Kineococcus sp. NBC_00420: one gene and its partner. The protein of the gene in region 1 interacts with the protein of each later gene in a pairwise test. Links are inferred from orthologs where the notes say so. Each region holds a gene or a part of one and is shown on either strand. Other genes may lie near its edges. The genes, in order: secG and secA.

Evidence for each region.
Region 2: the proteins of secG (region 1) and secA interact in binary tests that used the Escherichia coli proteins (3 or more experiments, as listed by UniProt). The link is inferred for Kineococcus sp. NBC_00420 from one-to-one orthologs.

Annotation. Positions count from the first base shown.
Region 1 is NZ_CP107930.1:5,194,012-5,197,017, forward strand. Bases 1-2,695 are described here. They hold secG (preprotein translocase subunit SecG), read left to right. Parts: upstream 1-1,069; coding sequence 1,070-1,321; downstream 1,322-2,695. Other genes in these bases: OG218_RS25345 (phosphoglycerate kinase), read left to right, coding at 1-207; tpiA (triose-phosphate isomerase), read left to right, coding at 240-1,025; OG218_RS25360 (RNA polymerase-binding protein RbpA), read left to right, coding at 1,377-1,727; pgl (6-phosphogluconolactonase), read right to left, coding at 1,791-2,534; opcA (glucose-6-phosphate dehydrogenase assembly protein OpcA), read right to left, coding at 2,531-2,695. In the rest of the region: more of opcA, read right to left, coding at 2,696-3,006. UniProt on the Escherichia coli protein: Subunit of the protein translocation channel SecYEG. Overexpression of some hybrid proteins has been thought to jam the protein secretion apparatus resulting in cell death; while this may be true it also results in FtsH-mediated degradation of SecY.
Region 2 is NZ_CP107930.1:4,053,986-4,057,532, reverse strand. The notes cover bases 258-3,493. They hold secA (preprotein translocase subunit SecA), read right to left. Parts: upstream 3,143-3,493; coding sequence 458-3,142; downstream 258-457. Other genes in these bases: OG218_RS19975 (putative bifunctional diguanylate cyclase/phosphodiesterase), read right to left, coding at 3,213-3,493; OG218_RS19985 (Rv3235 family protein), read left to right, coding at 258-436. Outside these bases: more of OG218_RS19985, read left to right, coding at 1-257; more of OG218_RS19975, read right to left, coding at 3,494-3,547. UniProt on the Escherichia coli protein: Required for protein export, interacts with the SecYEG preprotein conducting channel.

The DNA of each region.
Region 1 (3,006 bases):
GAGCCCTACGCCCACGGCACCCGCGCCGTCGCGCAGGGCATCGTCGACTCCGGCGCCTTCAGCGTCGTCGGCGGCGGGGACTCCGCGGCCGCGGTGCGCAGCCTCGGCTTCGCCGACGAGCAGTTCGGGCACATCTCCACCGGTGGTGGAGCGAGCCTGGAGTACCTGGAGGGCAAGCACCTGCCCGGCCTCGACGTGCTCGACTGACCCGCCCGAACCGACGAGACGAAGGATCGACGATGACCCGCACCCCGCTGATCGCCGGGAACTGGAAGATGACCCTGGACCACCAGCAGGGCACCCTGCTGGTCCAGAAGCTGGACTGGACGCTGAAGGACGCCAGGCACGACTACTCGGCCGTCGAGGTCGCCGTGCTGCCCTCCCACACCAGCCTGCGCACGGTGCAGACGCTGATCGAGGGGGACAAGCTGTCCCTCAAGCTCGGCGCGCAGGACGTCTCCGAGCACGACTCCGGGGCGTACACCGGTGAGGTCTCGGGCGCGATGCTCGCCAAGCTCGGCGTCGCCTACGTGGCCGTCGGGCACTCCGAGCGTCGCCAGTACCACGGCGAGGACGACGCGGTCGTGCGGACGAAGACGGCGAAGGCGCTGGCCAGCGGGCTGACCCCGATCGTCTGCGTCGGCGAGGCCCTGGAGATCCGCAAGGCCGCGCAGCACGTCGAGTTCACGGTCGGGCAGGTCACCCAGGCGCTCACCGGGCTCACCGCGGAGCAGGTCGCCGGTCTCGTGCTGGCCTACGAACCGGTCTGGGCGATCGGCACCGGCGAGGTCGCGACGCCCGAGGACGCCCAGGAGGTCTGCGCCGCGCTGCGCGCCGCCGTGGCCGAGCAGTTCGACCAGGCGACCGCGGACGCCGTGCGGGTCCTCTACGGCGGCAGCGTGAAGCCCGCGAGCATCGCGGCCATCATGAAGCAGCCCGACGTGGACGGTGCGCTGGTCGGCGGGGCCAGCACCGACGCCGGGGACTTCGCCGCGATCGTCCGCTTCCGCGACCACCCCGCGTGACGAATCTGCGGGAACACCGCCAGTGATGGCTTAGGCTGACCGGTGTGAGCGTGCTCCGCATCGTGCTGCAGGTCATCCTGGGGATCTCCAGCTTCCTCCTGACGCTGTTGATCCTCCTGCACAAGGGCAAGGGGGGTGGGCTGTCCGACATGTTCGGTGGCGGCGTGACGACGAGTCTCTCCGGCTCGAGCATGGCCGAACGGAACCTCAACCGCTTCACGGTCGGTCTGGGACTGGTCTGGTTCGCCACGATCGTCACCCTCGGCCTCGTCGAGCGGTTCACCAACGAGTTCTGACCGGCCAGCACCGCAGCACGGCATCCACCGAGACTGAAGCAGGAAGAGGACCGACGTGGCAGGTGGCAACGCCATCCGGGGCAGCAGGGTCGGCGCGGGCCCCATGGGCGAAGCGGAACGCGGGGACACCGCGCCCCGCATCCGCATCTCCTACTGGTGCGCCAACGGGCACGAGACGAAGCCCAGCTTCGCCGAGGAGTCCGGGGTCGAACCGCCCGAGACCTGGGACTGCCCGCGGTGCGGGTTCCCCGCCGGCACGGACCGGGCCAACCCGCCCGCTCCGTTGAAGAACGAGCCGTACAAGACGCACCTGGCCTACGTGAAGGAACGTCGCTCCGACGCGGACGGCGAGGCCATCCTCAACGAAGCGCTCGACTCCCTGCGGGCCCGCGGTCTCATCCGCTGACCTGTCGAACGAGAGAAGGCCCCCTGCGGTTCCCGCAGGGGGCCTTCTCTCGTCCTCGGTGGTTCAGAGGTCGGAGGCCGCGGCCTCGTCGACGAGCCAGAGCGTCCGCTCGGTCCCAAAGACCCCCGCCGCGGGGGTCTCGGAGACGTCGCCGGCCGCGACCCCCCGGGCCACGGCGGCCGCCTTCTCGGCCCCGGCCGCCACGAGCCAGACCTGGCGGGCGCGGGCGATGGCCCCGAAGGTGAACGACACCCGCAGCGGCGGCGGCTTCGGGGACTCCCGGACCCCGACGACGCTGGAGTCGTCGCGACCCAGCCCGGGGTGGTGCGGGAACAACGACGCGACGTGACCGTCGGGCCCCATCCCCAGGAGCAGGACGTCGAACGCGGGCACCTCGGCCCCGCCCCCGAAGGCCAGCAGCTCGGCCGCGTAGCGGGCCGCGGCCGCGTCGAGGTCGTCCCCGTCCGGACCGTCGGTGGCTGGCGGCAGGTGCACCGTGGCCGGGTCCAACGGCAGCACGTCGAGCAGTGCGTCGGCGGCCTGGGTCGCGTTGCGCTCCGGGTCACCGGTCGCGAGGAACCGTTCGTCGCTCCACCACAGGTGGACGCGGGACCAGTCGACGCTGTCGCGCGCGGGGGAGGACCCCACCGCGGCAAGCGCCTTGCCCCCGATGGTGCCGCCCGTGAGCGACACGTGCGCGATCCCGCGTTCGGCCTGGGCGTCCGCGATGGCCGCGAGCAACCGGCCGGCCGTCGCGGCGGCCAACAGGTCCGGCGTCGCGTGCCGGACGACGAGCGCCCGGGTCACGCCGTGGCCTTCTTCGCGACGGCCCGCTTGCGCGGAGCCGCCTTCTTGGCCGCCGGGGTGGGGCTGACCGGTGCCGCGAGCGTCAGGTCCCCGCTGCGTTCCGGCTCCGGCGGGGCGCCCTTCATGCTGCGCGAGACCTTGGCCGACTGCTGCTCGGCGGCGGCCTGGCGCTTCGCGGCGGCCGCCGGGGTCGAGAGCTTGCCGGCGGTCTGCGCGTCGCGGACGGACATGACCTTCTTGTTGACCTGGGGCAGGCCGTCGGCCAGGACCTCGCCGTAGACGTCGTCCGGGTCGAGACGGCGCAGCTCCTCGGACAGGCAGTCCTTGACCAGCCGACGCGCCAGCGACAGCCGGCGGTCGGGCTGGCCGGGCTGGGTGAGGGTGGCGACGCTCTGCTCCGGCCGGATGAGTTCCACCGCACCGGACTTGCGCTCCAACCGGACGCTCTGCACCCCGGTCCCTCGCTTGGTGC
Region 2 (3,547 bases), 1.1 Mb from region 1 along the record:
CGGTCCCGAGGGGCCCGTCCTCAGCCACCTCAGCCCCGACCAGGGCGTCCTCGAACTCGCGATCGTCGACCCGCGGCTGCTGCCGCCCTCGGAGCTGCCGGAGGTGACGGCGTGGACGCGGCGCTACCTCGTCGTCCTGCTCGAGGTCCTCACCGGTCAGCGACCCACCCAGCAGCTGCTGCGGTGGTCCGCCGCCGACATCTACGCGGGGGTGCAGCGGCGGGCGGCGCTGCAGGCCCGGCTGCGCGCCCGGACCGGACGGACGGTGCGTCCGCAGGTCGGGACGCTGCGGGTGTCGTTCCCCCGCACGGACGTGGCCGAGGTCGGGGCCGTGCTGAGGGAGTCGGACCGGGTGCGCGCCGCGGCGCTGCGCATCGAGCGCTGCACCGACCGCTCCGGGGAGCGGTGGCGGGTCACCGCGCTGGAACTCGGGTGACCCGCCCCACCTGACCTGCGCTCAGTCGTCCTGGCGGCGCTGGGCCGCGCGACGCTGGGCCCGGTTGCCGGTCTCGGCGTCCGTCGCCGCGGCGTCGCCGGCGTGGACCTCGACGTCACCCTCGGCCGTCGGGGCCGAGTACTGCAACTGCTGACGCGGCGGGGGCGCGCCGAACCCCGGGGCGGTCGCCGCGGTCCCCGGCTGGGTCGCCGGCTGGACCTGCAGCGAGAAGAGGTAGCCGATCGACTCCTCCTTGATGGCCTCGGTCATCGCCCCGAAGAGCTGGTACCCCTCGCGCTGGTACTCCACGAGCGGGTCGCGCTGGGCCATCGCGCGCAGCCCGATGCCCTCCTGGAGGTAGTCCATCTCGTAGAGGTGCTCACGCCACTTGCGGTCGAGCACCGACAGCACCACACGGCGTTCGAGGTCGCGCACGACGCCCTCTCCCAGCTCCACCTCGCGGACGTCGTAGCAGGCCTGCGCGTCGCCACGCATCTCCTCGACGAGCCGCTCGACGGTGAGGTTCCCGCGACCCCCGGCGGCCTCGACGACCTCCGCCGGCGTCACGGAGACCGGGTAGAGGCTGCGCAACGCCTCGAAGAGCTCCTCGAGGTCCCAGTCCTCGCCGAAGCCGCGGGCCGTGGCCTCGGTGACGTAGGCGGTCACGACGTCGTCGAGGAAATGGCGGATCTGCAGGTGCAGGTCCTCCCCCTCGAGCACCTTGCGGCGCTCGGCGTAGATGACCTCGCGCTGGCGGTTCAGGACGTCGTCGTACTTGAGGACGTTCTTGCGGATCTCGAAGTTGCGACCCTCGACCTGACCCTGCGCGCTCTGGATCGCGCGGGAGACCATCTTCGACTCGATGGGGACGTCCTCGGGGATGCCCGTGCGGGTCAGGAAGGACTCCACCAGCGCGGCGTTGAACAGGCGCATGAGGTCGTCGGTCAGCGACAGGTAGAACCGGGACTCCCCCGGGTCGCCCTGACGACCGGAACGACCGCGCAGCTGGTTGTCGATGCGACGCGACTCGTGACGCTCGGTCCCCAGCACGTAGAGCCCACCGAGGTCGCGGACCTCGTCGTGCTCGGCCTGCACGGACGCCTTGGCCTGCTCGACCACCTCGGGCCACGCGGCCTCGTAGGCCTCGGGGGCCTCGTCGGGGTCGAGCCCCTTGTCCTTCATCGCGGCGACGGCGAGGAACTCCGCGTTGCCGCCGAGCATGATGTCCGTCCCGCGGCCCGCCATGTTCGTCGCGACCGTCACGGCACCCTTGCGCCCGGCCTGCGCGACGATCGAGGCCTCGCGCTCGTGCTGCTTGGCGTTGAGGACGGTGTGCTCGACGCCGGCCTTGGTGAGCAGGGTCGAGAGGTACTCGCTCTTCTCGACGCTCGTCGTGCCGACGAGGACGGGCTGACCGCTCGCGTGGTGCTCGGCGATGTCCTCGACGACGGCGTTGAACTTGGCCTGCTCGTTCTTGTAGACGAGGTCGGGCTGGTCCATCCGCACCGCGGGGCGGTTCGTCGGGATCGAGACGACGCCGAGCTTGTAGATCTGGTGGAACTCCGCGGCCTCGGTCATGGCCGTACCGGTCATCCCGGAGAGCTTGTCGTACATGCGGAAGAAGTTCTGGAGGGTGATCGTCGCCAGCGTCTGGTTCTCGTTCTGGATCGGCACGCCCTCCTTCGCCTCGATGGCCTGGTGCATGCCCTCGTTGTAGCGGCGACCGGCCAGGATGCGGCCGGTGTGCTCGTCGACGATCAGGACCTCGTTGTTCGGGGAGACGACGTAGTCCTTGTCCCGCTTGAACAGCTCCTTGGCCTTGACCGCGTTGTTCAGGAACCCGATGAGCGGGGTGTTCACGCTCTCGTAGAGGTTCTCGATCCCGAGCAGGTCCTCGACCTTCTCGATGCCGGCCTCGAGGATCCCGATCGTGCGCTTCTTCTCGTCCACCTCGTAGTCGACGTCGACGGTGAGCCGGCGGACGATCTTGGCGAACTCGCCGTACCACTTGGTCGGGGAGTCGGAGGGGCCGGAGATGATCAGCGGCGTGCGGGCCTCGTCGATGAGGATCGAGTCGACCTCGTCGACGACCGCGAAGTTGTGGCCGCGCTGGACCATCTCCTCGGTGTTCCACGCCATGTTGTCGCGCAGGTAGTCGAAGCCGAACTCGTTGTTCGTGCCGTAGGTGACGTCGGCCGCGTAGGCCTCGCGCCGCTCGTCCGGGCGCATCGAGGAGAGGATGCAAGAGCTCGTCATGCCCAGGAAGCGGAAGACGCGTCCCATGAGCTCGCTCTGGTACTCGGCCAGGAAGTCGTTGACCGTGACGACGTGGACGCCCTTGCCGGACAGCGCGTTGAGGTAGGCCGGCAGCGTCGCGACGAGGGTCTTGCCCTCACCGGTGCGCATCTCCGCGATGTTGCCCTGGTGCAGCGCCGCGCCACCCATCAGCTGCACGTCGAAGTGACGCTGGCCCAGCGTCCGGCGCGCGGCCTCGCGCACCACGGCGAAGGCCTCGGGCAGCAGGCTGTCGAGCGTCTCGCCGTCGGCGATGCGCTCCCGGAAGCGGTCGGTCTCGCCCCGCAGCTCCTCGTCGCTCATCGCCTCGAAGTCACCTTCGAGGGCGTTCACCTGCTCCGCGATGCGGTGCAGGCGCTTGACCACGCGGCCCTCACCGGCGCGGAGGACCTTTTCGACGATCGCTGGCACCCCGTCACTCTAGCGGCGCAACGTCGCGTGACGGTGCCTCTACGGAATGCAGTGGTCTCGCGACGGGGCGTCAGCGCGAGCGGTCGAGCATCCTGCGCAGGTCCGTGGGGCGCACACCGCTGATGGGGACGGGCACGGGGGCCTCCCCCGGGCCACCCTGCACCGGGACGGCCACGGCCCCCTCGCGCGCCACTCCGACCGGCCCGACCGGCCCGAACTCCCGGGCGAAGAGCGACTGCGCGTCCAGCGCGGCCTCGGCGTCGTCCCCGTCCTCCCCCGGTCCCTCCAGGGGGTCCCCGGTGAACTCGACGAGACCGGCGAGGTCGGCGAGGTCGGCGAGCGCCGGGACGGTCGCCAGCTTCTCGACCGGGCCCAGCTCGCCGGCGGTCAGCTCGGCCCCGAGCT